Regions from separate parts of the Neoaquamicrobium sediminum genome, predicted to be linked through region 1. Evidence: predicted binding sites of a transcription regulator. Region 1 holds the regulator's gene; each other region holds the start of a gene.
The links. Region 1 encodes HrcA, which represses chaperone genes, less so after heat shock. Its sites were predicted from a motif close to GTTAGCACTCNCNNNNNGNGAGTGCTAAC; they were not measured.

Region 1 (10,347 bases):
CCATCAGGAGGAATTCGTCGGCCTCTTCCGAACGCGTCAGGACTTCGCCGCCGATCACGCCGTGCCCCTTTGCCTCGACAAGATTGAGCCATGTCTCCGGCATCTTCTCGGTGAAGGTGACGATGCGGTGCCCGTCCTCCAGGAAACGGCCATGCGCCCCCGGCCCGACGCCGACATATTCGCCGTAGCGCCAGTAGACAAGATTGTGACGGCTCTCGGCGCCCGGCCTTGCGTGGTTCGAGATTTCATAGGCCGGAAGGCCGCGCGCCGCGGTCACCTCCTGCGTCAGCCGATAAAGGTCGGCCGAATGGTCGGGATCGGGCATCGCGAACTTGCCGGCCGCATGCAGGGCATGGAAGCGCGTGCCTTCCTCGATGGTGAGCTGGTAGAGCGACAGATGATCGGCCGCATAGCCGATGGCTTCGTCGAGCTCCTTCTCCCAAGCGTCCATCGACTGGCCGGGTCGCGCGTAGATCAGGTCGAAGGACAGGCGCGGGAAGGTCTCGCGGGCAAGCCGGATCGCGCCCAGCGCCTGCTCCACATCATGCAGGCGGCCGAGGAAACGCAGGTCGCCATCGTTCAGCGCCTGCACGCCCAGCGAGACGCGGTTGACCCCCGCATCGCGATAGCCGCGAAAGCGCGTCGCCTCGACCGAGGACGGGTTTGCCTCCAGCGTCACCTCGATGCCGGCCGGCACGGTCCAGTTGGCGGCGACCGCCTCCAGCACGGCTCCGACGGTCTGCGGCTTCATCAGCGAAGGCGTGCCGCCGCCGAGGAAGATCGAGGTCACCTCACGCGGACCGGTGCGCTCCCGCATCGATGCCATCTCGGCAGCAAAGGCGGCGGCGAAACGCTCCTCGTCGACCTTCTGGTGGCGGACATGGCTGTTGAAGTCGCAATAAGGGCACTTGGCCGCACAGAAAGGCCAGTGAACATAGACGCCGAAGCCGGGCTGCCGGTCGTCGGGCATCACGCCTCGACCAGCATGGCGGTTGCAAAGCGGGCGAAGGCGCGGGCCCGGTGCGACAGGCCGAGGTCGCCGCGGCCGGCTTCCCAGGAATGCTTCTGCGAGGCCGGCATCTCGCCGAACGTCTCGTCGTAACCGTCCGGCTTGAAGACCGGGTCGTAGCCGAAGCCGCGCTCGCCGCGTGGCGGCCAGACCAGCGTGCCCTCGACCTCGCCGCGGAAATATTCCGCATGGCCATCGGGCCAGCAGAGGCAGAGCACCGCCACGAAGCGCCCGGTGCGGGCGTCGGGGGTCACCGCACCTTTTTCCTGCAAGAGGTCCTCCACCTTGCGCATGGCCATGGCGAAGTCGCGGCCGTCACCGGTCTCCGCCCAGTCAGCCGTGTAGACGCCCGGCGCGCCGTCGAGCGCGTCGACGACAAGCCCGCTGTCGTCGGAGAGCGCCGGCAGCCCGGTTGCCGAAGCCGCGGCATAAGCCTTGATGTAGGCGTTTTCCTCGAAGGTCGTGCCGGTCTCGGCAGGTTCCGGCAGTCCGTAATCCGCGGCCGACCCCGCTTGCAGTCCGAACGGCGCGATCAGTTCGGCTATCTCTGCCAGCTTGCCCTTGTTGTGGCTCGCCACAACGATCTTCGCTGCCTCAAGCTTCCGCATCTAAAGCCCCCAGATCTTCGGGTTTGCGATTTCGATCGAATTGCCTGCCGGATCGCGAAAGTAGATCGAGCGTCCACCCTGGGGCCACTCGAAATCGGCCTCGATGACGATCCCGCGCCCCTCGATGCGGGTTTTCCACTGCTCGATCTCATCCTCGGTTCCGCGAAAGCACAGATGCCCGGCGCCGCTGGTGCCGTGGGGCGGCACAGACAGCCGCGCATCGGGTGCCGGCGGCTGGACGGTCTTGTCCGGATCGAAGAGCAGGAGAACCCCATCCCCGCAGCGGAAAAAGACATGGCGGCCTTCCACCTTCGCAATGCGCTCCAGTCCCATCACTTCGGTATAGAAAGCCTCGGCCTCGTCAAGATCATCGACATAGAGCGCGGTTTCGAGGATGCCGGAGGGGGTCATCGCTTCGATCTCAGGCGATCGCCATCTTCTGCAGGTTGACCAGCCGGCTGATGCCGGAGCGCGCGAGCGCCATCAGCGCGGCGAATTCCTCCTCCGAGAAAGGCTCGCCTTCGGCGGTGCCCTGTATCTCGACGATGCCGCCCTTGCCGGTCATGACGAAATTGGCGTCGGTGCCGGCCGAGGAATCCTCGTCATAATCGAGATCGATCACCGGCACGCCATTGTGGATGCCGCAGGAGATGGCGGCCACATGGTCCTTCAGCACCTTGCCGACGCTGACCATCTGGCGCGCTTCCATCCATTTGAGGCAGTCGTGCAGCGCCACGAAGCCGCCGGTGATCGCGGCCGTGCGCGTGCCGCCATCGGCCTGCAGCACGTCGCAGTCGACGGTGATCTGCATTTCGCCAAGCGCCTGCAGGTCGACGACCGCGCGCAGCGAACGGCCGATCAGCCGCTGGATCTCGAGCGTGCGGCCGCCCTGCTTGCCGGACGATGCCTCGCGGCGCATGCGCTCGCCGGTCGAGCGCGGCAGCATCCCGTATTCCGCCGTCACCCAGCCCTTGCCTGAATTGCGCATCCAGCCGGGAACGCGCTCCTCGAGGCTGGCGGTACAAAGCACGTGGGTGTCGCCGAACCTGACGAGGCACGAGCCCTCGGCATGTTTGGAAAAGCCGCGTTCGAAGGAGATTGCCCGCATCTCGTCGGGCTGGCGCTTGGATGGCCGCATGGATTCTGTCCGGTCCTGTTCAATGTGCCGGGGCTTGTAGCGGCAGCAACGGCGCGACGCAAAGGAAAAGGCAAAAGGCACGCGACCTTCACAGCCGTTGCACCCACGCAGCCGACGATTATATCCTCCGTTGAACGAGGCAGACAGACAATGACCAAGCCAGTGATGGACCAGCAGTTGCAGTCGCTCGACGCACGCTCGCGCGACATCTTCCGGATGATCGTCGACAGCTACCTGCGCGACGGTGAGCCGTTGGGTTCGCGCAACCTTTCGCGGCTGTTGCCGCAATCGCTCTCACCGGCGACGATTCGCAACGTGATGAGCGATCTGGAACAGCTCGGGCTGATCTACGCCCCACACGTTTCGGCCGGACGGTTGCCCACCCAGCAGGGTCTGCGCTTCTTCGTCGACGCCTTCATGGAGGTCGGCGACCTTTCCGACGACGAACGCCGTGTGATCGACGCGCAGGTCAAGGCATCCGGCAGCGGCGCGACGCTGGAGCACATGCTGACCGAGGCGAGCCAGATGCTTTCCGGCATGTCGCGCGGCGCAGGCCTGGTGCTTGCGACCAAGAACGAGGTGCCGCTGAAGCATATCGAGTTCATCCAGCTCGAGCCGAAGCGCGCCCTAGCCGTGATGGTCTCGCAGAACGGGGATGTAGAAAACCGCGTCGTCGAACTGCCGGCCGGTGTCACCGCATCGCAGCTTCACGAAGCATCGAACTTCCTCAACGCCCACATCCGCGGCCGCACGCTGGCGGAGGCGCGATCGGAGATCGCCAAGCTCAAGGAGGAGACCAAGACCGCGCTCGACGCGCTGTCCCAGGACCTTGTGGAACGCGGGCTTGCAATCTGGGCCGGCGCGGAAAGCGGGCTGCCCGCGCGGCTGATCGTGCGGGGCCGGTCCAACCTTCTGGAAAACATAACGGCCGAGGCGGACCTCGACCTGCTGCGCCATCTGTTCGACGATCTGGAAACCAAGGAAGGGCTGATCCAGCTTCTCGATCTCGCAGAGGAAGGCTCCGGCGTGCGCATCTTCATCGGCTCCGAAAACAAGCTCTTCTCGCTGTCGGGCTCGTCGCTGGTGGTCGCGCCCTATCGCGACAAGGATGCCCGCGTCGTCGGCGCGCTGGGCGTGATCGGGCCGACACGGCTCAACTATGCCCGTATCGTGCCGATGGTGGATTACACCGCGCAGGTCATCAGCCGCCTGTTGCGCTAGCGAGGAACGGGACATGTACGGACTGATCGGCAGGATGCGGGCGGTGCCCGGCCAGCGCGACGCCCTTCTCGGCCTGCAGCTCGAAGGCAGCGGCGATATGCCCGGCTGCCTCAGCTACATCGTTGCCCGCGACCCCGCCGACGCCGATGCGATCTGGGTGACGGAGGTGTGGACTGACGAGGCCAGCCACAAGGCATCGCTTGCACTGCCTGCCGTTCAAGCCGCAATTGCCAGGGCACGGCCGCTGATCGCCGGCTTCGACAGCCATACGGTCACCGAGCCGGTGGCGGGCATCGGCCTGCCTAAAATAGGAACCTTTTCCCCTCCCCTTGCATCCGGCTCTTGATTTTCGCGCCCCGAACATCGATATCGGGCGCAACTTTCAAGAACCATTCCAAAGACGGGATCTGGCGATGAGCGAACAGCCAAAAGACGAACGCGCGCCCGAGCAAACCGCGGCAAAGAGCGAGTATGCCGAGACGGCTGCAACCGGTGAGGCCTTCCAGGCCGAAACGGAGGCCGATGCGCAGGGGCAGGCAGCCGATTATGAAGCTGTCGTGCGGCTGGTAAAGGAAAACGAGGAACTGAAGGACCGAGCGCTGCGGCTTGCGGCGGAGATGGAGAACCTGCGCCGTCGCACCCAGCGCGACGTGCAGGACGCCAAGTCCTATGCGATCGCCAATTTCGCGCGCGACATGCTGCAGGTGTCCGACAATCTGCGCCGCGCGCTCGACGCCATTCCGGCCGAGGCCAAGGCTGCGGGCGATGCCGGCTTCACCGCCCTGATCGAAGGGGTCGACATGACAGAGCGTGCGATGCTGTCGGCACTCGAGCGCCATGGCGTCAAGAAGCTGGAGCCGATCGGCGAAAAGTTCGATCCGCATTTCCATCAGGCGATGTTCGAGGTGCCCAATCCCGAAGTGCCGGCCAATACGGTCGTGCAGGTTGTGCAGACCGGCTACGTCATCGGCGAGCGCGTGCTGCGCCCGGCCATGGTCGGCGTGGCCAAGGGCGGCCCGAAACAGCCTGCCGAGCAGGCCGCGCCCGCAGAACCCGGCCCCCCGGACCCGCAAGCGGAAAAAGACGCCTGAACAGGACCATCGTCGTCCGATCGAAACTCGTCAGTGCGTCCTTCGAGGCTCTCGAACCGGCATTGCTACCTTCCACACGCCACGCCCTTCCGCTAGAGATCGTAGCGGGAGGTCGCGATGGACCAGATCATCTTCCTCGACTATGCCGGCGTCGCGGTGTTTGCCGCGACCGGCGCGCTCGCGGCATCGCGCAAGGAGCTCGATGTCATCGGCTTCCTGTTCCTGGCCGGCGTGACCGGCGTGGGCGGCGGCACGTTCCGCGATCTCATTCTCGACGTGCCGGTGTTCTGGGTGCAGAACCACGACTATCTGCTGGTCTGCGCTGCAATCGCGGTCGCCGTCTACTTCTCGGCTCACCTGATCGAGTCGCGCTACCGTCTGCTGCTGTGGCTCGACGCGGTGGGCCTTGCTGCCTATTGCGTGTTCGGCGCCTGGAAGGGGCTTGTCGTCACCGGTTCGGCGATGGTTGCCATCGTCATGGGCATGCTGACGGCCACCTTCGGCGGCATTCTGCGCGACATTCTTTCAGGCGAGCCATCGGTGCTGCTGCGTCCTGAAATCTACGTCACTTCGGCCATGGCGGGCGCAGTGACCTTTACGGTCCTCGACATCGCCGGCCTGCCGCTGCTTTTGTCGGCGGCGCCGGCCTTTCTCGTCGCGTTCGCCATTCGTGGCGGCGCATTGCGCTTCGGCTGGTCTTTCCCGCCCTACAAGAGCCGGCCCGGCCGGCGTCCGGAGGATATCCCGTGAGCGTCAGGCCAGCCGGTGCTGCTGGGCTTCCTCCAGCAGATTCTGGCGCGGGCGCGGGCCGATCTGCTGGATAACCAGCCCGGCGGCCAGCGAACCCAGCGCGCCGCAATCGGCAAGGCTGCGCCCGGCCGTATAACCGTACAGGAACCCGGCCGCATAGAGGTCGCCGGCACCTGTCGTATCGACCAGTTCGGCGATCTCGATGGCCTTGATCGGCACCGTTTCCTCGCCGCGAACGACAACCGAGCCGCGCTCTGAGCGCGTTACGGCGGCAACCTTGCAATCCCTGCGGATCTGATCCAGCCCGGCCTCGAACGAAGACGTCTGGTAAAGCGACTTCAGCTCGCTCTCATTGGCGAAAACGATATCCACCGTGCCGGAGCGCATCAGGTCGAGGAACTCGTCACGGTACCGATCGACGCAAAACGGATCGGATAGCGTCATCGACACTTCATTGCCGGCCGCATGCGCGTGGCGGGCCGCCATGCGGATCGCCTCCTTGGCACGCGGCGGGTCCCAAAGGTAACCCTCGAAATAGGTCACTTTGGCGCCGCTTGCCTTCTCGGCCTCCACATCTTCCGGTCCGAGTTCGACACAGGCGCCGAGATAGGTGTTCATCGACCGCTCGCCGTCCGGCGTGACGAAGATCATCGAGCGCGCCGTGGGTGGCTCCCCGGTCAGCGGCCTGGTGTCGAAAGCCACACCCTGCGCGCGGATGTCGTGCGTGTAGATCGTGCCGAGGTGATCATTCGACACCTTGCCGAAATAGGCAGCACGTGCGCCAAAGCTCGCAACGCCTGCGGCCGTGTTGCCCGCGCTGCCGCCCGACGCTTCGATCGCTGGCCCCATGCGGCTGTACAGAAGCTCGGCACGCTCGGCGTCGATGAGGTTCATCGCCCCCTTGATGATGCCGTTGTCGGTGAGGAACGCTTCGTCGCAGCGCGCGATGATGTCCACGATCGCATTGCCGATGCAGAGCACGTCGTACTGGCTCATGAATGTCTCCGAAGTGCCGACAAGCGGTCGCCTGCCAAGCATTGAACATCGGCCGGGTTTAGCCGCTGTGCCCCGAAATGCAAGTCCGCGCGCAAGAAGGCTGTTCATCCAAATCAAACTTGAGTATAGGCGCGCATCCTTTCTGACGTTACGGCAATCCTATGGCCGAAAGCTGGTCCTTTCATTTCGACGGCAAGCATCCCGAACGCCGCTATCGCAGCGGACGCGTGCAGTATCATGACGGCCCGTTTCAAGGCTGGATGGAAGGTTCGGAACTGCGACCGGGATTTCATCTCTATCGCATCAACGGCATTTCCACGCACCGCTATGACCTTGCTCCCAAGGGCGTGATGCAGCGCGGTTCGCTCGTTCTCGGCAATATGCTCGGAGGCGCCGGCTGCGTCAAAACAGGCGACGCTGAAGACCAGAGCTGGCGGGACGACCGCAACTTCTTCGCGCTAACGCCCGAGACGCCGGTTTCCTATCACATTCAGCCCGGCAAGACATGGAGCACAGTGGGTGTCGTACTCGAACCGCAGACGCTGGCGGAACTGACGGCCGGCGACGATCTGCCCGACCTCGCGCGCAACGCCATCGACGGCAAATCCCGCCCTTTCAGTATGATGCGCCCGCTAGACGGCCCGGCAACGGCGCAGCTCGCCGACGATCTCATCAACCTGAACTACCAGGGCAGGATGGGTGAGCTCTACCGCCAGGCCAAATCGATGGAGTTTCTGGCGCGCCTGCTGGATATGCTCGACACCCCGGTCGATGCGCGCGCCCTTTCAGCGCGCGAGAAGACACGTATACGCGAGGCTCGCGAGCGGCTGCTGGCCGATCTGCGCAATCCACCCGATCTGCACGAGCTCGCGCATTCCGTCGGCCTCAGCGCCAAGCGTCTCAATCAAGGCTTTCGGGCCGTATTCGGCACAACGGTGTTCGATCATCTGCGTGACGCAAGGCTGGACCGGGCGCGGCAGCTTATCGCAGAAGGCATCGACATGCCGCTGAAGCAGCTTGCCTGGGAGTTGGGCTACGGCCATCCGACAAACTTCATCAGTGCCTATCGGCGCCGCTTCGGCATCTCGCCTGCACGGCACCGGCGCGACGGTTTTCCCGAAGACTGACCTGCATCTCCCTCTGCCACCCTATGCGCGCGGGGCAAAAGCTATGCGTGCGTGAATTACCGTTGCCGATGTCGCGGCGCCGCGACTACTCGTCCGCCATCTGCGAGGCGGCTCCCCGGTCTGCTCGAGCCCCTCGCAGGCAATCGCAGGCGAGACGCAGATGGGCTGGTCAACAACCACTCGGCTTGCTTGCCCGAAGGGCCGGCCCGCACCGCGTCGGGTCGGCCCACAGGCAATTCTTGCGTGGATGCAACGGCCGAACCGCCGCGCCGCAACCCGCTCCTCAACTCATATGCACGGATCATGCTCATGAAAGCGTTCATCACTCCTTTCACGCCGCTGCCGGCGTTCCGCTCCGACAGAATTCCCAGACCACCCGTACGGTGGTTGCCATGAACAGGCTCGCAATCCTCGCGCTATGCACCTTGCTCGCCGGATGCAGCCAGACCTCGACGCCGGCTAGCCCCACCTCGGCCAGCAGCACCGCAGCAACGGCGGCAACATCGCGGACCCCAGCGCGCCAGGCTGCTTCCACTGCAAACGCCTGCGATACGGCAATCAGGAGCCAGGCCAACTCCGCAATGTTGGGTGGTGCGCTCGGTATGGTCGGGGGCCTCGGTGGTTTCGGGGGACGTGGCGGCATGGTTGCCGCGCAGGTCGCCTCGACCGCCGGCGGTGCGATAGCCAGATCCCAGCAAGCGCAAGCCCAGGCCAACGTGATGCGCGAATGCCAGTCACGACAGGGCTACTAGAGGGACCCCACATGAAACGGATAAAGTTTGCGCTGCTGACCGCGCTCGCATCGCTTTTCCTTGCCTCCTATGCAGTCGCACTGGAAAGCAGGCAGGCGGCTATCGTTGCCGACGTGCTGGAGAGACTGGCTTCGGAACGCGGCGAACCGGTCTATTACGACGAAGAGGCCGCTGACGACTGGCATGAATTCGACGCCGACGGTGACGGCCTCATTCCCGCTGCCGGCTTCACCCGCGAGAGCTGGCAAGTCGCCTACGAGCAGACGATGAAGGGTCTTATGGCACTGATGCCGCAGTCAGAATTCGACGCCATGTTCGGCAATGTCGAGGAGAAGGTCGCCGCGCTTCAGGGCCTGACCGCCGAACAGAAGCGCGAGCTGGCGGGCGACTTCATGGCTGAGGCGGAGCGGGTGAAGGCCTACAGGGCCGAAGGCGCGGCCTTTGCCGAAGCGGTGCGGCCCGTGGCCGGCCGGCTGCGCGCGCTCGGCGACCAGTAGCTCAAGCACGTTCGCCGAGGCGGCGGCGTCGTGCCGGGCCTCCGCATCCCTCAGTGCGGAGGCCCACTTCTTGCAGCGGAGGGAGCGGCTGCCTATCTGCGGATGATGCAGGTGCGCCCATGATCCTCCAAGCAGCATCCGCGGCTCTAGGCCGCCTGTTCACGCCCGAATTCCGTGCCGTCTTCTTCAAGACGCTGGGGCTCACCATTCTCGCGCTCATCGGCCTGTGGTTCGCGATCGGCGGCCTGTTCGACATGCTGGCGCTACCCACGCTCCAGGAGCTGATGCCCGACCTGCCGGGATGGGCGGCCTGGTTCGGCACCGCCGCGACATTCGTCGCCGGGATTATGCTGGCGCTGGGTCTCGGCCTTCTGATCGCGCCAGTGACCGCCGTCATCGCCGGCTTCTTCCTCGACGACGTCGCCGAGATCGTCGAACGCGAGGACTACCCGCATGACCCGCCCGGCAAGGCCCTGCCGATGATGACCGCGGCAATCGTCTCGGCCAAGTTCCTCGGCCTCGTCTTGCTCGGCAATCTCCTGGCGCTGCTTCTGCTGCTGGTGCCGGGCGTCAATCTGATCGCGTTCTTTGTCGTCAACGGCTATCTGCTCGGCCGGGAATTCTTCGAGTTCGCGGCCATGCGCTTCCGCAGCGAGGCCGATGCGAAAGCGCTGCGCCGCCGCAATGCCGGCACGGTGTTCGGCGCCGGGCTGTTGATCGCCGCCGTCCTGTCCGTACCCATCGTCAACCTGCTCGCGCCGCTGTTCGCCGCAGCGATGATGGTGCACCTGCACAAGCTGGTGTCGGTTCGCGAAAGCCGGTCCGCGGCTGCGGCAGCGCGCGCTTACTGACCGGTCAGTCGGTCCCGCCGTTCCACTTCATGTTCATGTAGACATCGCCACGCTTCAGCTCGTCCTGTCTGCGCAGCCACCGTGTCTTGACAGCGGAAAGATTCGTATCTATTCAATCTTTACGTTGTAAACATTTGTCCGAGGGGGCTTACCCGATGACCGATCTCATTCTGGCCATCCTCCATCACCTGCTCGTTTTTGCACTGTTTTCCATCTTCGCGGTTCAGATGGCTCTCGTGCGCCCCGGCCTTGGAGCTTCCACCGTCAGCCGCCTTGCGCGACTGGACGGCGCCTATGGCGGCATCGC
Region 2 (10,347 bases), on a different contig from region 1:
CGCCTCGATGAGCCATTGAAAATGCACGGCGACGATTTGGGCTGCTATGCCAGCCTTCTCCTCGCCGCGCCGAATTGAATCGCGATAGCCCTGCGAAACGAACAGAGCCGAACTAGCCAAAACTGAGACGAATAGGCCGGCCGCCAAAACAAAAGCGGCCAGCGGTGTGCGCACCCTCATTCCCCACATCGACCCTTCCTGCGTAGAATCAAATGTAGCGCGGGACTGAAGCAGGCGATATGTCAAATGATAGGAGGTCGGCGGTCAAACAGGCAGCTGCTTCGATCGTGCGTGCTCACTCCCCTCGCCGGCTTCGCACATTATTGATTGGCCGGCGCGTATCCTGAGTTTCGCCGCGCCGCGGCTGTCGCGTCTGCCGTCCCACTTCCTCAGCCTGCAATGGAATGTCATAGGGCGTGGTCTCCCAGGCGCCCACGTCGCCTTCATCAGCGATCCTTTCGCCCCCGCCAGGTCGCGCTGGCAACCCGCTTCGAGGCATCGGCTCCGTCTCAGCGTTTTCCCAGATGCTTCGCGGATCGCGCAACTCCCCCGCCCGCGCTCGTGCGTTGCGCCGTTCGTTGGATATCTCTGGCCTATGCCGGCTCATACCGGATTGCTCGCAACCTTGGCCTTTCTCGTGGGTCATTGTCCTTCTCCTATTTGTTGGCTGTCCACACATGGACGCTTTGTCGGGATCTGCGCCAAATTGCGGATGGTCTGATGCGCGCAATCGCCGGGGAACACAGCAAAGATCGGTCTGACCAACGGGCTTGTTCGTGAACCCGGTGCCGGTCGCGAACATCTGGCCAAGGAACAGAACCAAGCCCGAGATGTCCCCCGACCGGCTGGTGCGTGATTTTTGTGAACTGCCGGCCGTGTGAGAGGAGCCGTGCCGGAACTTGCAAATCTGTCATTGGTCTGGGTCGTGCCAATCTTCGTCGCGGGTGCAATCGTTGTCGCGATAGCGGGCGCGCGGCTCGCACGTGTTGCCGACGCACTGGCTGACCGAACCGGCTTGGGTGAAGTCGTTGCTGGAGCTCTTTTCGTCGGGGCCGCCACCTCACTGCCCGGTGCTATCACTTCGGTCTCCACCGCCGCGCAAGGAGCGCCGGAGCTGGCCATAGGCAATGCTTTGGGAGGGCTTACTGCGCAAACCGCCTTTATAGCGATTGCCGACTTGGCCTACCGCCGCGCAAATCTCGAACACGCTGCCGCAAGCGTGACCGGATTAGCGCAAGGTGTGTTGCTGGCAGGTCTGCTGACGATAGTGCTTCTTGCTGAAACATTTCCCGATATCGCCGTCTTCGGTGTGCACCCGGCATCGATGCTCATCGTGCTTGTTTACGGATTTGGTTTGCGGCTTCTCACAAAGATCAAGGACGAGCCCATGTGGAAGCCGGTCCGCACAGAAGAGACACGAGTCGAACTGACCCAACCCGAATCCGGCGCCGGTTCCACGGGAGCACTCTGGCGCGCCTTTTTGTTGCTGGCGGCACTGACGGCGTGTTCAGGCTACGTCATAGGCGAAGCGAGCATGGCAATCGTGGACAGGACCCATCTTTCCGCGACGGCTGTCGGCACAGTCTTTACCGCAGTAGCGAACTCCCTTCCCGAGCTCGTGACTGCTATCGCAGCCGTGCGGATTGGGGTGGTGAGCCTTGCTGTGGGCGACATCATCGGCGGGAAGGCGTTCGAAGTGATTTTCCTCAGCCTGGCCGACCTGTCTTATCAGGGCTCCATATACTCTGCATTCTCCCCGGCAAACCGGGCAACTGCGTTGATGGCGTTACTCATGACCACGGTTCTACTTCTCGGCATGCTGCGCAGGGAGCGCCTCGGTATCGCTCGAATTGGATTTGAAAGCGCGGCCGTGTTCCTGCTCTATGCCGTGTCGGTCGTGCTTGTATGGGTCTGAACCCCCTCTAAGGCCGCCGTCAATCGGTCAACCTGACCTCAACCGATCCGCCCCGGGCAGGTCCCAGCGGGAGCCAAATCTCGCAATAGGCCGCACCATGGCCCCACGCACTTAAAGCAGTATTCCGGCAAATCGCCTCTTTTTACCAGGGAACAAGGTGTGCCTCTTGCTGTTCGGGGTCAAACAAGCGCGAGGATGAACGTGATGGCATCGAAGAGTGCTGCAGTTGGCCTCCTGGGATTGGCCCTGACAATGGTGGGGGCCGAGGCTGAGGCGCAGGAACGACAACAAATGGCCCAGAACCCCAAACAGGGCGTCTCGGGACTTGGAAGCGACACCGGAAGCGTGCCCCCGGAATGGGACGCTCAGATCGCAAAAGCATTCTTTCTGGATACCGGTTCCGGCACATTACGGACCGAGGCGGAGGTTCGCGCCAACTGGGCTCAGCTTTCCCCCTCGCAACATGAGGCGGTGCGAGACTACTGCGCACAAGCCCCCCAGGGCGCAGAAGACGATGGCGGGATGCGAGAACCCAATGTCACGCGCGGTTCCCTGATCAGGCTCTGCTCCTGGATCAAGCGCTTCTAAAGCGTTGAAAAATCCGCTGATCAAGAAGCTTAATCATGAAGTCGGGCTTCAATGACAGCGACAGGGTTACCATGCCCGTCTTCTCGCGTCTTGCCGCCTTTTCGCAGTTCGATCCGACCCACCTGCACCTAAGGTTCCGGTCTCAAGTGGGATAGATGCAATGCCGATCTTTTTCTTCGCAATTGATAATGGTCGCTATTCGACCACTGACCCTAAGGGGCTGGAATTCAGGAACGAAGAAGAAGCGTCCCGCGAAGCGGTACAAGCAATAACCGAAATGGCCGTGGATGAGGTGCCGGACGGGAACGATCGTACGTTTCGTATTGTCGTCCTCAATGCCCACAAACAGTCCTTGTTCGAATGCGAATTCAATTTCAAGGCTCGACGCCTGTCTCCCGACTAGCCGCTCATCTCGCGCAGCTTTATCTGGAACGGACTTGCTATGAGCGGGTTGGTGAACATTGGAAAGGAGGTTTCTAAATGAGCAAGACCGATAAAAAAGAGATTCAAGAACGCATCGAAAAAGTGGCCGAACACACTACCAGCGGCGGTCATCTGGGGGGAACAGATTTCGGTCAGAGCGCAGATGCAAAGACGACGACCAGCATCAAGAAGGGTGACAAGGCCCGCGCCAACGACGGCGGAAAATCGTAAGGCGGCAATCCGCTGAGAACAACTTGCGAGAAAGGGAGCAGACCATGAGCAGGCGAAGCTATGACGCCAGAACTGATATGCCCAAGGCCCTTTTCGTCGAAGAGCAGGGTCAAGAAGAAGCAGAATCCGGCCCGGTCGTTCCAGACAGGTTGCTGGACGTTGGGGAGCTTGAGTTCAGTTCCGAAGAATCGAGCAAACCTCTAGAAGAGGATGACGACAACGCCTTCCAGCAGAGTGACGAGGCGTTGCCAAATGATGATGACGAGGCCGCCCTGTCGCGAAGGCCTTCGCGCGAAGGAAGTCGTTTCGACGAAGTGTGATGTCTTCGCCTCTTCCCAGGATGCGGTGCAGTAGACGAAATGTCCCAAAGCAAGGATGAGTGGGCACGGTTGGTTGTGCTTCCACGGCAGGAGGGCACTATGGCTAGACAGCAGATCTTGACGGACCACAATGCGATACGAGCTTGGGCAGCGGCACGCATGGGCGTCCCAGCCGTAGTCGATGTGTCGTCACAACCGGGCGTTCAACCGCATCTCCTTATCGCCTTCGATCAAGTGGCCTATGAAGATCAGGATCAAGCGGAGCGACCTCCAAATGCCGGCGGGTTCGAGCTCGTGGGATGGGACGAGTGGTTTCGTCTCTTCGATGACGCGGGGCTGGCTCTGGCTGTCCTGCCTGACAACCCCGGTGTTCTGGATAACAGCCATCAATTCATTAAACGCGACGACCGTTAGTTATAGCAACACGTCGAACGGTGCTGGGCAGCGTCGATCAGTATCCGAGGCCGCCTCCCGCCAAGGGCCGAAACCTGACTTGCGTGCGCAGACAGCGGTGGTTTCACAAAGCCGAGGTTGCCAGTCAGGGGTCGTAGGCCGCAGAGTTCATATCAGGCGCGGGGGCGGCGAACTGACGTGATATGACCACAACGCCGATGTCCCCGGCATTTCTTCCAACTGAAGCAGGTAACTCGTCAAGAGTGCGAACCAGTTATCTCAACAGTGACAGAACATAATATCCTGCGTGAACCCCCCAGGCTGCCCACCGACCGTAATATGAAGTGACTGGCCAGCAAGCCCGCAATCTGTGAGACTGGGTGCATCGTCAGCCATCTTCTAAGGGCGCTGACGGCTGTTTGCGACCATCATGCTCTCGCCCCAAAGGTTCGGAGATGGCTATGATGTCCGCCAAACCCGTTAACAATGGTATATTCACACCGCGCGATCTCGCTTTGATGTGCGAGGAGTTACGGCGCTCGGAAGCTCCTGACGAAGGTCCTGCAGACCGTGAAGCGCGAGCTGAGATGCTGGTTCAAACCTGGAGCCGTCAGCGGCAAGCCCGAAACGCAGACCAAAGGGAAGGCGGCGAGAGCCGACACACCTAAGCGGTGCGATCGGCCGTTGTCCGTGGAGGACGAACAAGAACTCTATATCGTCTGGCTGCTGCCTTATCTGCGTTGAAAGGCCTATCTCTGTTGCGGCGATAAGAAACACGCGGATGCTTTAGTGCCGAACGCCCTGCAAACCGTCATTGACCAGGTCCCCACTGCTCCCAGCGGCGGAGTGCGCGTGGCTGGATAGCAGAGCTAGGGGCGAGGCCGGCACCTTCTTAGCAAAGCGGACGCAATTGTATCCTCGGAAAGACCTGATGAGACTGCGGCAATATCGGTGGTCACGAGGCATCCGCTGCGCAGCGACGCACCCTAAGCCGTCTGTCGCTCGGCCTACCGCCGACCTTGTCCCTCAATGAACTGATATGATGCCGTCGACGGCCCTCCATTCCGATGGTCTGATCAGACGGTGGTGGGCGACGCGCACGGAATGAAGCGGCCCTTCCAGCGTCTCGCGCCAGTATTCCAGGAACCCGCGCAGTTCGGGGAAGCCGGGCGCAAGGTCGTATTCCTGCCAGACATAGAGCTGAAGAAGGCTGGGATGGTCCGGCATGTGATAGTGGATTTCTGCCGTGGTCAGGCCATATCCTTCCATTTGCAAATGAAACTCTCTGCTCACCGTTTTGGCCATTCAAGTCTCCAAGTTCCCGTTTGAACGTCAGGCATCCAGTCGCTGCCAATGCCCATCCGGCATCGCCGTGCGCGCCATCGCTCTCGCCTCGTCCGGGTGATCCAGTCGATGCAGGGCATCCATGATGACATTAAACGAGATTGGCTGTGGAATACCCGGCGGGCGGCGCAGGGTCGGCATCGATTCAACCGCGCACGCATCTGACGCCCAGGATGACAAAATGGCGCGTTTCTCGCCCATATTTAGCTCCGGGTCGCGAACAACATCATCGGGATGCTTGTAATGGCGCGATGGGGACAACAGACGATCAAGCGCGACATCCTCTGCTTCAGGCGCGAGTGACGGAATGATCGTTGAGAAATCGGTTCGGCCCATAGCTTACCTCCTTTCGGATTGCCGTTCCAAACTCCAGTTGCGACCATTTTTGCTGGCGCGTTTCAAGAACGCGACCATGGCGAAAATTTTGCCGTCTCCTTCGAAAAAATCAAGCCTTTTAGTGATCCGGGCGCCGTAGAAAGTTGCACGATTTCAGGCCCCTAGCACTCGTAACGATCAAGTGCCAAAATTTTTCGCCAGCCCTCTTGAAACGTCAAATTTCTCAAACTAGCTCCATGTGCGCGCAATGCCGCAAGGGTTGCGCACCCCGTACCGGACCCGGTCCGGTGCGGAGGAACCTCTCAAAATTTGTTTGTCCTGAAGGAGAACGAGATGACGTTCCGTCCATTGCATGACCGTATCCTGGTCCGCCGCATCGAAGCCGAGGAAAAGACCGCCGGCGGCATCATCATCCCCGACACCGCCAAGGAAAAGCCACATGAAGGCGAAGTCATCGCCGTCGGTTCCGGCGCCCGCGACGACACCGGCAAGCTGGTCGAGCTCGACGTGAAGGTTGGCGACCGCATCCTGTTCGGCAAGTGGTCCGGCACCGAGATCAAGCTCAACGGCGAAGACCTCCTCATCATGAAGGAGAGCGATGTCATGGGCGTGATCGAAGCGACCGCCGCACTGAAGAAGGCCGCGTAAGGCTTCTTCCATTGCTCAACCAGTCAACGAAAGCTGCCTACTGAAGGAGTGATCCAATGGCTGCCAAGGAAGTCAAGTTCCATTCCGACGCGCGCGAGCGCATGCTGCGCGGTGTCGATATCCTCGCCAATGCGGTAAAGGTCACGCTCGGCCCCAAGGGCCGCAATGTCGTGATCGACAAATCGTTCGGCGCCCCGCGCATCACCAAGGATGGCGTGACTGTCGCCAAGGAAATCGAGCTTGAGGACAAGTTCGAGAACATGGGCGCCCAGATGGTGCGCGAGGTCGCAAGCAAGACAAACGATCTCGCCGGCGATGGCACCACGACCGCAACCGTCTTGGCTCAGGCGATCGTGAAGGAAGGTGCCAAGGCCGTGGCCTCCGGCATGAATCCGATGGACCTGAAGCGCGGCATCGACAAGGCCGTCGACGCAGTGGTCGCCGAGCTCAAGGCGAATGCTCGGAAGATCTCGAAGAACGACGAGATCGCGCAGGTCGGTACCATATCGGCAAACGGCGATAAGGAGATCGGCCGGTTTCTCGCGGAGGCCATGCAGAAGGTCGGCAATGAAGGCGTGATCACGGTCGAGGAAGCCAAGACTGCCGAGACCGAACTCGAGGTTGTCGAGGGCATGCAGTTCGACCGCGGCTACCTGTCGCCCTACTTCATCACCAACCAGGACAAAATGCGCGTCGAGCTCGACGAACCCTATGTGCTGATCCACGAGAAGAAGCTTTCCAATCTTCAGGCACTGCTTCCGGTTCTCGAGTCTGTGGTCCAGTCCGGAAAGCCCCTGCTGATCATTGCTGAAGATGTCGAGGGTGAGGCTCTGGCGACTCTTGTCGTCAACAAGCTGCGCGGAGGCCTCAAGGTGGCTGCGGTCAAGGCACCGGGCTTTGGCGATCGCCGCAAGGCTATGCTCGAGGACATCGCCATCCTTACCGGCGGTACCGCAATCAGCGAAGATCTTGGCATCAAGCTGGAAAACGTCACGCTTCAGATGCTGGGCCGCGCCAAGAAGGTGGTCATCGAGAAGGAGAATACCACGATCGTCGACGGCTCCGGCTCCAAGGCTGAAATCGAAGGTCGCGTGAAGCAGATCAGGGCGCAGATCGAGGAGACGACCTCGGACTACGACCGCGAGAAGCTCCAGGAGCGTCTCGCCAAACTTGCTGGCGGCGTTGCTGTTATCCGCGTCGGCGGCTCGACCGAGGTCGAGGTGAAGGAGCGCAAGGACCGAGTGGACGATGCGTTGCACGCTACGCGCGCCGCGGTCGAAGAAGGCGTACTGCCTGGTGGCGGTGTTGCTCTGCTAAGGGCGGCCAAGGCGCTTGAGACCATCCAGGTCGACAACGCGGATCAGCGGACGGGTGTGGAGATTGTCCGCCGCGCGATCGAGGCGCCGGTCCGCCAGATCGCCGAAAATGCCGGTGCCGAAGGCTCGATCATCGTCGGCAAGCTGCGGGAGAAGGCCGAGTTTGGTTGGGGCTGGAACGCCCAGACCGACGAATTCGGCGATCTCTACAAGCAGGGTGTGATCGACCCGGCAAAGGTCGTTCGTACCGCATTGCAGGACGCAGCCTCCGTAGCCGGTCTGCTGGTGACGACCGAGGCGATGGTGGCTGAGAAGCCGAAGAAGGACACCGCGCCCGCCCTGCCCGCCGGCGCAGGAATGGACTTCTAGATCAACTGCGAAGCCTGCGCCCGATTACGGGCGCAGGCATCATCGATCAGGGAGGCTGTCATGAACATGGTCCCCAATATCGGCACGATCGCTCCACCGAATTGTCCGCCGAGCGATTTCGTTGGCCATCAGGCGGAATGCCGCTCAACGTTCAAGCCGTGGCTTGAAGGGTTGCTTGCCAAGGCGGAAACTGCCGGGTGGAACCGCCGGACAGTGGCTTCGACACTGATGTTTCTGTCAGCGCAGAGCGCCTCACGGCCGTCACCTACGCGTAACCGCGAGGGATGAGCCAATGCCGCTCATGGCGGCTGGATGATTTTTTGACACCGACGAAGGCGGCAGACCCGACCGCCGCCTTCCGAACCAGGGAGAAGGACGTTTTCGGGAGACTGAAGATGATCGTGTATATGCCACCGCGTGCGCAGCGATTCTTCGCCGTTGTTGTCACCACCATTTTCCTGGCCTTCTCGGGATGCGCCGTGGCCCCCGTCGCCGCACAATCTCCATTTGCGGAAACCGTCGAAGCGCGTTCCCTTGCAGATGTGCTGGAAGATGTGACGCCGGCTGTCGTCAACATCGCCGTAACCTCGCGCGCGCCGGCAGAAACCAACCCGCTGTTCAACGACCCTTATTATCGCCGCTTCTTCGACCTGCCGCAGATGCCGCAGCAGCGACACAAGATGAGTGCCGGCTCCGGCGTCATTGTTGATGCCGCGAACGGCTATGTTCTGACCAATCACCACGTCATCGAAGGCGCCGGTGACATCGCCGTGACGTTGAAGGACCGTCGTCGCTTTGCGGCGGAGCTTGTCGGCAGCGATAAGGCCACCGACATCGCGGTATTGAAGATTGAGGCCGAAAGGCTGACTGAGTTGCCGATCGGTAACCCTGATCTGCTTCGGGTTGGCGATGACGTCGTTGCCATCGGCAATCCCTTCGGCCTTGGCCAGACGGTAACGTCCGGCATCGTCAGCGCGCTGGGCCGCAGCGGCATTAATGTCGAGGGCTACGAGGACTTCATACAGACAGATGCGTCGATCAACCCAGGCAATTCGGGCGGGGCACTGATCACGGGGGATGGCCGCCTCGTCGGCATCAATACCGCGATCATCGCGCCGGCCGGCGGCAATGTTGGAATCGGATTTGCAGTACCGATCGACATGGCACAGGCGGTCATGCGGCAACTCATAGAGCACGGTCAGGTCAGTCGGGGCCGAATTGGCGTCGCAATTCAGGATCTGACGCCCGACCTGGCCGAGGCGCTCGGCATCGAGAGGATAAGGGGCGCGGTTGTAGGGAGCGTCGAAGAGCAGGCGCCAGCGGCACATGTCGGCCTTCAGGCAGGCGACGTGATCGTTGCAGTGGATGGGCAGGAAATCACTGGGGCGCCCGATCTGAGAAACCGTATCGGGCTGACGCCGGTTGGCTCGACTGTTGAGATCGCCTGGCTGCGCGACGGTGAAAGAAATGTGGCCCGGGTTCGAATCGAAGCTGACAATGGTGGCGCGATCGCCGCAACATTCCCCCAGAAGTTGTCCGGAGCGATCTTACAAGATGCCTCCGGAAACGTCTTCGTCGAAACGGTGGAGCCCAACAGCGCTGCCGCGATGGCAGGACTGCGCGCCGGAGACGTCATCGTCGCCGTGAATCGTCAGCCCGTTCAATCGAGGGAGGACCTCTCAAGCGCCTTGCGTGCCGCGCGCGGCACCATTGCGCTCGATTTGTTTCGCGGCGGAAACCGCCTGCTTCTGGTTATCCGATGACTAGAGCCATCCCCACCTTACTTAGCGCGTGCAACCATCTCAAAGAGACGATGATGAGGAACTTCATGTGCCGCTCGCCGTGGCTCGAGGTGCTAGTCAGACTGCACAGTTCGTTGCCCGTGCCTGATACTAGGGAGACCGTGCAGATTGTCTCGACGAGCGCAACACCAACGTGCCAACCACTGAAGCCCGCATCGTTGACAATGATGCAAGTTCCACTGGAGGGACGTAGCCTTCTCGCCGGCACAGCGGCGCCGCGACAATTATCTAGGAAAGGATCGACACATGCCGCATCTATCCATTGAGGAGCCGATCATGATTCTGGTGGGAATGGCATTCCCAGACGTATCGAAACGGTGCTGGAGGCCTACGCACTGCTTCGCGATTGGCCCGATTCCAGCCGCAACGGGGCTCACATGGTGATACTCAACGCCTGTAAGGCGGGCGTTGCCGGTGAGATTGACGCCGAAACCGTGCGTGCCACTTTCGCTGCATTTGCGCGCCGCAACGGCATAATTGTACCGAACATCATTTCATACTCCCGAACCGAAGGCTGTCGGCTGATTCCTAGCTAGGCCAGGCATTACTGCTTCGCGGTCGCTTCTCCGAGCTAGCCGTGACGTCAAGTTCTAGCATCCACAGAGCACGTCGCCTAGCTGATGCCTGCCTTCCGGGAGACTTCTCCAACAGACGTCCCATCC
Region 3 (10,347 bases), on a different contig from region 1:
GAAGGAGAGATGAGATGACCGCCCTTGACCACCACACGCATGCGATCGCTGCCGAACGGCGCACGGTTGCCGCCGTGTCGCGCGTGGCCAACGGTTTCCGCGCACTCTTGCGCGCGCTCATCAATCGACGCGAAGTAAACCGCCTTGGCGACCTTTCGGACCACGAACTCGCCGACATCGGGCTGATGCGCACCGACCTCGTGGTCGCCATGCGCTCGCCGATGAGCATCGATCCGACGGCGCGCCTCAGCGACATCGCCCGCGAACGCTACCTCACCGAGGATGGCGCGCGCCGGGTCTGCTGATGCCACAGTTTCCGCAGGCTGACTCCCACATCCCGCCGGTTCCCCTCCGGTAGCCTGCATGCTGCCCGGTCATCCTCCCAGGATGGCCGGGCTTTTTTATTAGCGCGGCGGGTTCTTCATGCCCTGCAGAAACTTGTCGAAGACCGATTCCATATTCTTCTGGTAATCGTCCCGCGTCTTGCGGCCGCTTTCGAACATGTCGCCGAAGAGATCGTCATAGGGCGTTCGCGCGCGTCCGCTTGGATTGGTGCGCTGGGGTTGGGATTCGCGCTGGGTCTGCGGCCGAGGCTGTTGTTGCCCGCCACGCATCATCTCCTCGAAAATCTTGCCGAGCGGGTTGTCGAACGGCCCCTGCGGCGCGCTGGGCGCCTGCCGCTGGGCCTGTCCGCCGCCGAACATGCCTTCCAGGATCTTGCCGAATGGGTTGTCGAACTGGTTGAGGTCGGGCTGCGGCGCTTCCGGGCGTGGTGCCGGCTGCTGGGGCATGCCGCCCTGCTTCATCATCTGCTCGATGATTTCCTGGAGCGGATTGCCCTGACCACCGAAGCCGGCCGCCTGCACCTGGCCGGTCGACTGCTTGAAAAGCCCGCCCATGATCATGGTCGCCAGCGCGGGCAGCATCTGCTTGAGGACGTCCTGGCCGATGCCTGTCGCCTGCGAGGCCTGTGCCGCCACTGCGCGCGAAAGCTCCTTGGAGCCAAAAAGATGGCCTAGGATGCCGTTGCCTTCTTCCATTCCCTGAGGCGAGAAGGCCCGTGTCGCATCCTCGAAATATTTGGCGTGCTGGCCGGAAGACAACGCAGTGAGGAACGAGCCGAGATCGTAGGGGTTCGAGGCATTGCGCTTCAGCCCCTGGCTGAAGGCAGGCAGCAGCGCTTCCATGGCCTGCTGTGTCTGCTGTTGGGAAAGGCCGAATTGCCGCGCCATCTGGTCGACGGCATTGCCGTTCTGGGCCTGGGCGAGCATGTCGAACAACGGCAGCATGGCGGTCTCCTCCGGTATCGCTTTAGGCCGAAAGCCTACCCTATGGGCAGGCGTTCGCAAGCGTCATCGCAAGTTTGCCATAGACGGGCATCGTGGAGTGCGGTGCCGGAAGCCCTCTGCCTCAGTAGGCGTATTCGAGGAAGACGGGTTCGATGGAGCCGCCCCAGCGCGTGTTGTAAGCCTTGAGCATCTCCTCCGCGCTCGTGCTGCCGCGCGCGACCACTTCCTCCAGCGGGGCCAGGAAGCCGGTCTCGTCGTAGCCTTCGCGGTTCTTGCGGTCACGGCGGGCGAGGCCGCCGCGCGAGATGTCGAGCACGTCGCGCGCAACCTCGCGCAGCGTCCTGTTCCCATAGGGCGTCGCCAGTCCCTGCGCCGGCACGGCATTCCGCATTGCCTCGACGTCGGTAAAGGTCCACTCTTTCGTCAATGCCTCGGCGGCGTCCAGCGCGGCCTCGTCGTAAAGAAGACCGACCCAGAAGGCGGGCAGGGCGCAGATACGCCGCCACGGCCCGCCGTCGGCGCCGCGCATTTCGAGAAAGCGCTTGAGCCGTACATCGGGAAACAGCGTGGACAGATGGTTGGCCCAGTCGCCCATCGTCGGCAACCCGTCCGGAACGCTGTCGCGGAGCGCCCCGTCCATGAACTGGCGGAAGGTGACGTGGGTCACGTCGAAATAGCGCCCCTCGCGGATCAGGAAATACATCGGCACGTCGAGCGCCCATTCGACGTAGTCTGCAAAGCCGAAATCGGGCGAGAAGCACAATTCCAGCAGCCCCGCCCGCTGGTTGTCGGTGTCGCGCCATATCTCGCCACGCCAGCTCTGCAGGCCGTTTGGCCGTCCCTCGGTGAATGGCGAGTTCGCGAAAAGCGCGGTCGAAAGCGGCTGCAGCTTCAACGAGACCTGCATCTTGCGGCGCATGTCCGCCTCGCTCTCGAAGTCCAGGTTCACCTGGATCGTGCAGGTCCGGTACATCATATCGAGGCCCTGCGTCCCAACCTTCGGCATGTAGGCCGTCATGATGTCGTAGCGCGATTTCGGCATGCGCGGCGTTTCGGCGAGCGTCCATTTCGGGCTGCCGCCAAGGCCGAGGAAGCGGATTCCCAGTGGCTCGGCGATCTCGCGAAGCTGGGCGAGATGGGCGTTGCCTTCGCGGCATGTCTGGTGGATCGTCTCGAGCGGCGCTCCGGAGAGCTCGAACTGACCGCCCGGCTCAAGTGAGATCGCGCCCTGTCCGGTCGGCTCCACCAGTCCGATGATGTGGCCGGCATCGACGATCGGCTCCCAGCCGAGCACGCGCTGCATGCCTTCCAGTAGTGCCTTGATGCCGCGCTCGCCGCCATAGGGTACCGGGGCGTTGCCGTCGATATAGAAAGGAAACTTCTCGTGCTCGGTGCCAATTCGCCATTGATCGCGCGGCTTGTTGCCGGCGCTCAAATAGGAGACCAGTTCGTCGATGCCTTCGATCGGCCGGAAATCGGTCGTGTCGCGCGCCATGTCGTTTCCTCAACTAAATGTCCGGCCGGCCGTTCTTGCGACGGCGCGCGAGTGTTGAACGAAAGACCGCCGTGCGATCAAGCGAAAAATCCTGACAGCACGTTGACGCTAAGTTGATTGTCGCGCGTTGAAAGCTTCTCTCGGCCTTCCCATGCATCAGCTCCAGTCGCCGATTGTCGCCTGGATGACGGCGAGCGCAGCAACCGCGGCCGTGTCGGCGCGCAGGATACGCGGGCCAAGCGGTATGGCGGTCACGAACGGCAAGGCTCTCAGCATTCGGCGTTCGTCTTCTGAAAATCCCCCTTCGGGACCGACGAGCAGGCCAAGTCTGGTTTCAGCGATTGAGCGCAGCGCCGGCACCGGGTTGTTTGTTGCGGCGTCCTCGTCGCAGAAGATCAGCCGTCTGTCGGGCTCCCAGTCGCCGAGCAGCCGCTCCAGTTTCAGGGGCGGGCGCACCGGCGGCACTGCCAGCACGCCGCACTGCTCGGCCGCCTCGATCGCGTTCGCCTCGAACTTCTCAAGTGATGTCCTGGTGTTCTGCGTGTGCTGTGTGATGACGGGTTGCAGCACGCCAGCGCCCATTTCCACGGCCTTTTGCACCAGATAATCGAGCCGGCCGACTTTCAGGGGCGCAAAGGCGTAGACAAGGTCGGGTGTGGGCGGTTGCGGTCGTGTCTGGCTTTCCACCGCGATGCGCACGGCCTTCTTTCCGAGCGCTTCTATTCTCGCGCTCCACTCGCCGTCGCGCCCGTTGAAGACGAGTAGTTCGGCCCCTTCGGCCATGCGCAGCACGTGGGCCAGATAGTGGCTCTGTGCCTTGTCGGCCTCGAAGGTCGTGTTCTGGGCGAGGTCGTGCGGCACGTAGAGCCGCTGAAGCTTGTAGTTGGCGCGCATGATGCTGTGTTGCGATGGCTGCCCGGCATTCGTCAAGTTCGCCTGCCGTTGAATCTTGCTGCCGTCCTGTCGGTTCGCACCCGCCGCAAACGTCCTGAGTGGGCAGTCACGCAAACAAAGGAGAAGAATGCGATGCTCACTTTGCCGGAAATCGTCGAGCGTGGTCCGCAGCCATACGTCGCCGTGCGAGAGCGTGTTTCGCTTGGCGCGATGAAGCCGGCGGTGGACCGGGCGTTCCAGAAGCTGTTCGGATGGCTTGGCGCGAACGGAGTGGAGCCGGTCGGCGCTGCGTTCTTCAAGTACAATCTCATCGACATGGGTGGAATGTTGGACGTCGAGTTCGCTGTACCGGTGGCCAGAGAGATCGATTCAGGCGGAGAGATCACCGCAGCCATGCTGCCGGCAGGCCACTATGCTCAGGTCAAATGGACCGGACCCTATGACGCGCTCGTCGATGTCAACGCTGTTCTGGTCGGTTGGGCGAAGGAAAAGGGTGTCCGCTGGGACACGCAGGAAACTCCGGAGGGCGACCGCTTCGCTGCCCGCATCGAAATCTACGAAAACAACCCTGCCGAAGTCGAAGATCCGAAAGACCTGGTGACGACGGTCGCCATCAAGGTCGCCGACTGACCGTCAAGGCAGTGCGCTGGGATGCCATGCCGGCGCATAGCCTGCTCGCAACGCCGCGATTGTGGATCGTGGCGTGAGGAGCCGGGCATGCGCAGGCAAGGCCCGGGGCTCCCCATACCCGCTGAAGCTCCATGGCAGAGCCAGTCCGGCTCGGAGTGCAAATATCCCTGCATTGGCCACGATTGCCGCGCCGTCGGGAAGCTGGCGGATCTGGTCTTGCTGCAGCGGTGGCTTCTCGCCGGTGACGGCGTGCCTTTCGGCGTGCAGCAGGCTGTCGATCTCAGGCGCCGTTGCAGTGGCAAGACCGTTGCCCCTGGCGAAGAACCGTTGGAAATCTCGCGCAGCGTCGCGCCGGCAATAGAAGCAGGGCCGGTGGCCCGCAGCCAGCGCCGTCACCTCGTCGAGGAAGAAGAGTTCGGTCCAGCCTGCTCCCCTGGAAGGACTGTTGCGCCCCATCGGCTCCCGCCGCGTTCCGTGCGGGTGTTCCAATGTGCAGACGATCCACGCTTTGGTCGTCCACCGTCGCGAAAGAAGCGTCTTCGACGCTGGATCGTGAATGACGCCGCGATTGCCTGTGAAGAGACCCCGCGCCGGCGTCGCGACGATCTCACCGGCAGGGTCGACCCGGTTCTGCAGTGGCACAAGCAGCCTCCCTTTCCTGCGTCGCGCGCGCCATGCTATCGCTCCGCGCAGTCTTCGACACCACCCGAAAAAAAAGCCGGAAGCTTCCATGCACGTTCTTGTTGTCCAGAATTTCGAGGGTGCGAGCCTTGGACAGGTGGCGATTGCGCTCGACGAAGCCAATGCAAGCGTCGAGACGATCCGCGCCGACAAGGGTGAGCCGCTGCCGGACGGCGCGAATGGCTACGACGCACTGGTCGTGCTGGGTGGCGCGCAAAATGCGCTGGCCGACGATGTGTGCCCGTGGCTTCCCGCACTGTGCGATCTGATGCGCGATTTCTCCGAAGCCGATCGGTCCGTGCTGGGCATTTGCCTTGGTAGTCAGCTTCTCGCTCGCGCCTATGGTGGGCAGAATATCGTAGGCGGGGCGACCGAGTTCGGCTGGCGCGAGGTCGAGTTGACGGGCGATGGCGTTGCCGACCCGATCTTTGAAGGCGTGGGTGAGCGCTTTCGCACCTTCGAGTGGCACGACGATACATTCATGTTGCCCGGCGGTGCCGTGCGGCTTGCCGGCAATCTCGACGTTCAAAATCAGGCTTTCAGGGTTGGCCGCGCGGCCTATGGCATGCAGTTTCATTTCGAGGCCGACCGGCCAATGGTCGAGCAATGGAGCGATGCATTCGCGACGCTGCTGGCCGATCTCCAGCCTGGTTGGGCCGAGCGGCACCCGGCTGAGGCCGCCCTGCACGGGCCGCAGGCCGACGCTGCCGGCATGACCATCGCCCGCAACTGGGTGCGCACCATCGCAGCGCCTTAACCCGTGATGCGAACCGAAAATTTCGATACCGTCATCCTCGGCGCGGGCGCGGCGGGCATGATGTGTGCGATTCATGCCGCTGCGCGCGGCGGTCGCGTCCTTGTCATCGATCATGCAAAATCGCCAGGCGAAAAAATTCGAATCTCAGGCGGCGGTCGCTGCAATTTCACCAATCTGGGCTCAAGCCCCCGCAACTTCCTCTCGCAAAATCCGCATTTCGCCAAGTCGGCTTTAGGCCGCTACACGCAGCACGATTTCATCACGCTGGTGGAAAAGCACGGCATCGCCTACCACGAGAAAACACTCGGGCAGCTCTTCTGCGACCATTCCGCCAAGGACATCATAGCGATGCTGCTGGATGAGATGGCGCAGGTCGGTTGCGAGATCAGGCTCAAGACAAGCCTCGGTACGGTCGAACGAACGGATGCGGGGTTTTCGCTTGTGCTGGCGGGCGATGGCGCGGGCAAGGTGCGATGCCGCCACTTCGTGGTCGCTTGCGGGGGGAAGTCTATTCCCAAGATGGGCGCGACGGGGTTGGGCTATCAGATCGCGGAGCGGTTCGGGCTTGCCGTCACCGAAACGCGACCCGCATTGGTGCCGCTGACATTCGGCGAGGACATGCTGGACGGTTTCCGCGAGATCGCCGGTGTGGCGGTCGATGCGCGCGTTTCCTGCGGCAAGGCCGCCTTCAAAGAGGCTTTGCTGTTCACCCACCGCGGCCTTTCCGGCCCGTCCATCCTGCAGATTTCGTCTTACTGGCGTGAGAAACAGCCGATCAGCATAGCCTTGCTGCCGGACGTAGACTTCGCTCGCGTCCTGCTGGATGCCAAACGGGAGAACGCGCGACGAAGCATCGCAAACGCGCTGGGGGAAATCCTGCCGAAGCGGCTGGCGTCGTATCTGGCGCAGACGCATGGCTGGTCGGGAACCCTCGGTGAGGCAAGCGACCGGAAGCTCTTGTCGATCGCGCAGGCGCTTCACGGATGGGAGCTGTATCCCGTCGGATCAGAAGGCTACCGAACCGCCGAGGTGACTTTGGGCGGCGTGGATACGGCTTGCCTGAACTCGCGCACGATGGAAGCGAAGGGGGCCGATGGCCTCTATTTCATTGGCGAGGTGGTCGACGTGACCGGCTGGCTGGGCGGGTACAATTTTCAGTGGGCGTGGTCGTCGGGCTGGGCCACCGGGACGGCTATCGCCGAACGCGGTACGGCGCATTAAGTAAAACCGCACGGCCCTTAACCAAGACGCGAGTCGATCTTCTTGACTCGCCCGGGCGCAGTGACTATCTCACCGGTCATGTTAGCACTCTCTTCAGGTGAGTGCTAACCGCGATCCGGCCCAGCCGGACGGAGGGAACCCCTTAACCTATCCTTATCGAGGACACCAGAGACATGGCAAAGTCGAAATTCCGCCCGCTCCATGACCGCGTGGTCGTTCGTCGGGTCGAATCCGAGGAAAAGACCGCCGGCGGGATCATCATCCCGGACACCGCCAAGGAAAAGCCGCAGGAAGGCGAAGTTGTCGCCGTCGGTTCCGGCGCTCGTGACGAGGCCGGCAAGCTCGTGCCGCTCGACGTCAAGGCCGGCGACCGCGTCCTGTTTGGCAAGTGGTCCGGCACCGAAGTGAAGCTCAATGGCGAAGACCTTCTGATCATGAAGGAATCCGACATCATGGGCATCATCGGCTAATCCGACCAAACCCGAATTCAGGTTCACGATGGCCGGTTCGCCAAGGCGACCAGCCGTGAAAACAGGAGCTCAACATGGCTGCCAAAGACGTAAAATTCTCCCGTGACGCCCGCGAGCGCATGCTGCGCGGTGTCAACATTCTCGCCGACGCTGTGAAGGTCACGCTCGGCCCCAAGGGCCGCAACGTCGTGATCGACAAGTCGTTCGGCGCCCCGCGCATCACCAAGGACGGCGTCACCGTCGCCAAGGAGATCGAGCTGGAAGACAAGTTCGAGAACATGGGCGCCCAGATGGTGCGCGAAGTGGCCTCGAAGACCAACGACATCGCCGGTGACGGCACCACCACCGCGACCGTTCTGGCTCAGGCGATCGTTCAGGAAGGCCACAAGGCCGTTGCTGCCGGCATGAACCCGATGGACCTGAAGCGCGGCATCGACCTCGCTGTCAGCGACGTCGTCGCCCAGCTTGCCAAGGCCACCAAGAAGATCAAGACCTCGGAAGAGGTTGCTCAGGTCGGCACCATCTCGGCAAATGGCGAGAAGGAAATCGGCGAGATGATCGCCGCCGCCATGCAGAAGGTCGGCAACGAAGGCGTCATCACCGTCGAGGAAGCCAAGACCGCCGAGACCGAGCTCGAAGTCGTCGAAGGCATGCAGTTCGACCGCGGCTACCTGTCGCCGTACTTCGTCACCAACCCGGACAAGATGGTTGCCGAGCTGGAAGACGCCTACATCCTGCTGCACGAGAAGAAGCTCTCCAACCTGCAGGCAATGCTGCCGGTGCTGGAAGCAGTCGTTCAGACCTCCAAGCCGCTCCTCATCATCTCCGAGGACGTCGAGGGTGAGGCTCTGGCCACGCTCGTCGTCAACAAGCTGCGCGGCGGTCTCAAGATCGCTGCCGTCAAGGCTCCGGGCTTCGGCGACCGCCGCAAGGCCATGCTGGAGGACATCGCGATCCTCACCGGCGGCCAGGTGATCTCGGAAGACCTCGGCATCAAGCTCGAAAATGTCGGCCTCAACATGCTCGGCCGCGCCAAGAAGGTGTCGATCTCCAAGGAGAACACCACCATCGTCGACGGCGCCGGCAAGAAGGGCGAGATCCAGGGCCGCGTTGCCCAGATCAAGCAGCAGATCGAGGAGACCTCTTCCGACTACGACCGCGAGAAGCTCCAGGAGCGTCTGGCGAAGCTGGCTGGCGGCGTGGCCGTCATCCGCGTCGGCGGTGCGACCGAGGTTGAGGTCAAGGAAAAGAAGGACCGCGTCGATGACGCCCTGAACGCGACCCGCGCGGCCGTTGAGGAAGGCATCGTTCCTGGCGGCGGCACCGCGCTGCTGCGCGCTTCCCACAACCTCAAGGCCAAGGGCGAGAACGCCGATCAGGACGCCGGCGTCAACATCGTTCGCCGTGCTCTGCAGGCTCCGGCCCGCCAGATCGCGACCAACGCCGGTGACGAAGCTTCCGTGATCGTCGGTAAGATCCTCGAGAACAAGTCGCAGACCTATGGCTACAACGCCCAGACGGGCGAGTTCGGCGACATGATCTCCAACGGTATCGTCGACCCGACCAAGGTCGTGCGCACCGCGCTGCAGGACGCGGCTTCGGTTGCCGGTCTGCTAGTCACCACCGAGGCCATGATCGCCGAAGCTCCGAAGAAGGAATCGGCAGCTCCTGCGATGCCCGGCGGCGGCATGGGTGGCATGGGCGGCATGGACTTCTAGGAAGTCCATAAAGCTCGCCCATCACTTGAGAATCTCAAGCCCGTCAAGCGGGCTTGAGTGGCGGCATGGACTTCTAGGAAGTCTATAAAGCTTGAGAATACGAAGGGGCGGCAGCAATGTCGCCCCCTTTTTCTTTTGTGCCCAAGCAACCAAAATCCTGTCCTGCCGTTGTCTGACGCCGCAAGCGTGCGGTTGTTCGAAAGGAACCAGGCAGATGGTCAATAAGGATCAGGTCAAAGGTGTCGCAAAGCAGGCCACGGGTTCGGCCAAGGAAGCCGTCGGCAAAGCCACTGGCTCGAAGAAGACCGAAGCCAAGGGCAAGGCCGAAAAGGTGGCCGGCAAGGTCCAGAAGGGCTTTGGTGACGCCAAGGAAAAGGTCAAGAAGGCGCTCTGAACCCGCCTTACCGTCAGGCAAAGACAGGGAGCGATGCGATCGCTCCCTTTTTTCGTGTCGGACAGCCGCCGGTAAGAGGTACGAGCCGACGCGATAGCTGCTCCCCGACCCCACCGGGATTGCAGCGCGTGCAGCCGGAGACACTGCCAACCAGAACCATTGACAGCTTTGACGCTGCCCGCTACCCACCGCCGCGGCAAGAGGCGCCGGCCGCTCGCGGCGAAAGCCAAGGTGAAGCCTCTCCGACACGCTCGTCGTAACCGACGCATCGGCAACAATGGCAATGCGAGCCCCATTCGCTCTCCGTCGATGCGATCTGGAGACGACCACATGACGACGCCTGAACCGTCGCGTCAAAACGCGTTCCTGCATGGCCCATTGGGCCCGCTTTTCATCAAGACTGCACTTCCCATCATTCTCATCATGAGCACGAACGGTCTGCAGACCGTGATCGATGCCTGGTTCCTCGGCGAATTCGTCGGCGCGGATGCACTGGCCGCCGTAACGCTGATGTTTCCGGCATTCATGCTGCTGGCGGCACTTTCGACACTCGTCGCGAGCGGTATGGCAAGCGTGCTGGCCCGCACCTTCGGCGCGGGCGATATCGGCGCCACGCGTGTGGTCTTTGCCGGCGCGCACGGCCTTGCGCTGTTGGTCTGCGCGGTGCTGATCGCCTGTTTCTGGCTGGGCGGAGAGCCTCTGGTCAACCGCCTTGCAGATGGTTCGCCGTCGCTTGCAGCCATGGGCTACACCTATATCGCGATCGTCATATGGAGCTCTCCGTTGATGTTCGTCCTG

Region 2: groES (co-chaperone GroES) is a predicted target of HrcA. The motif match lies at 5,711-5,739, and genes of this name have one in related genera.
Region 3: groES (co-chaperone GroES) is a predicted target of HrcA. The motif match lies at 7,048-7,076, and genes of this name have one in related genera.

The regions. Positions count from the first base shown of each region.
Region 1 covers NZ_JAZHFV010000001.1:997,316-1,007,662, reverse strand. The annotation lists gene hemW (radical SAM family heme chaperone HemW) at 1-970, opposite strand, end outside; gene V1479_RS05005 (non-canonical purine NTP pyrophosphatase) at 970-1,617, opposite strand; gene V1479_RS05000 (VOC family protein) at 1,618-2,028, opposite strand; gene rph (ribonuclease PH) at 2,039-2,755, opposite strand; gene hrcA (heat-inducible transcriptional repressor HrcA) at 2,906-3,976, shown strand; gene V1479_RS04985 (putative quinol monooxygenase) at 3,990-4,322, shown strand; gene grpE (nucleotide exchange factor GrpE) at 4,390-5,067, shown strand; gene V1479_RS04975 (trimeric intracellular cation channel family protein) at 5,185-5,817, shown strand; gene V1479_RS04970 (adenosine kinase) at 5,821-6,813, opposite strand; gene V1479_RS04965 (helix-turn-helix domain-containing protein) at 6,975-7,940, shown strand; gene V1479_RS04960 (hypothetical protein) at 8,272-8,475, opposite strand; gene V1479_RS04955 (hypothetical protein) at 8,704-9,189, shown strand; gene V1479_RS04950 (sulfate transporter family protein) at 9,309-10,040, shown strand; gene V1479_RS04945 (DUF2214 family protein) at 10,196-10,347, shown strand, end outside.
Region 2 covers NZ_JAZHFV010000011.1:27,596-37,942, forward strand. The annotation lists gene V1479_RS23410 (sensor histidine kinase) at 1-189, opposite strand, end outside; gene V1479_RS23415 (sodium:calcium antiporter) at 890-1,915, shown strand; gene V1479_RS23420 (hypothetical protein) at 2,120-2,503, shown strand; gene V1479_RS23425 (DUF6894 family protein) at 2,664-2,906, shown strand; gene V1479_RS23430 (hypothetical protein) at 2,984-3,157, shown strand; gene V1479_RS23435 (hypothetical protein) at 3,202-3,477, shown strand; gene V1479_RS23440 (hypothetical protein) at 3,577-3,891, shown strand; gene V1479_RS23445 (usg protein) at 4,897-5,175, opposite strand; gene V1479_RS23450 (hypothetical protein) at 5,203-5,550, opposite strand; gene groES (co-chaperone GroES) at 5,884-6,198, shown strand; gene groL (chaperonin GroEL) at 6,255-7,883, shown strand; gene V1479_RS23465 (Do family serine endopeptidase) at 8,279-9,646, shown strand; gene V1479_RS23470 (DUF982 domain-containing protein) at 10,003-10,221, shown strand.
Region 3 covers NZ_JAZHFV010000002.1:394,038-404,384, forward strand. The annotation lists gene V1479_RS07215 (YjiS-like domain-containing protein) at 15-305, shown strand; gene V1479_RS07220 (DUF937 domain-containing protein) at 405-1,289, opposite strand; gene V1479_RS07225 (glutamate--cysteine ligase) at 1,411-2,784, opposite strand; gene V1479_RS07230 (16S rRNA (uracil(1498)-N(3))-methyltransferase) at 2,941-3,678, opposite strand; gene V1479_RS07235 (GyrI-like domain-containing protein) at 3,811-4,308, shown strand; gene V1479_RS07240 (hypothetical protein) at 4,312-4,950, opposite strand; gene V1479_RS07245 (type 1 glutamine amidotransferase) at 5,039-5,746, shown strand; gene V1479_RS07250 (BaiN/RdsA family NAD(P)/FAD-dependent oxidoreductase) at 5,753-6,967, shown strand; gene groES (co-chaperone GroES) at 7,141-7,437, shown strand; gene groL (chaperonin GroEL) at 7,512-9,155, shown strand; gene V1479_RS07265 (CsbD family protein) at 9,370-9,549, shown strand; gene V1479_RS07270 (MATE family efflux transporter) at 9,880-10,347, shown strand, end outside.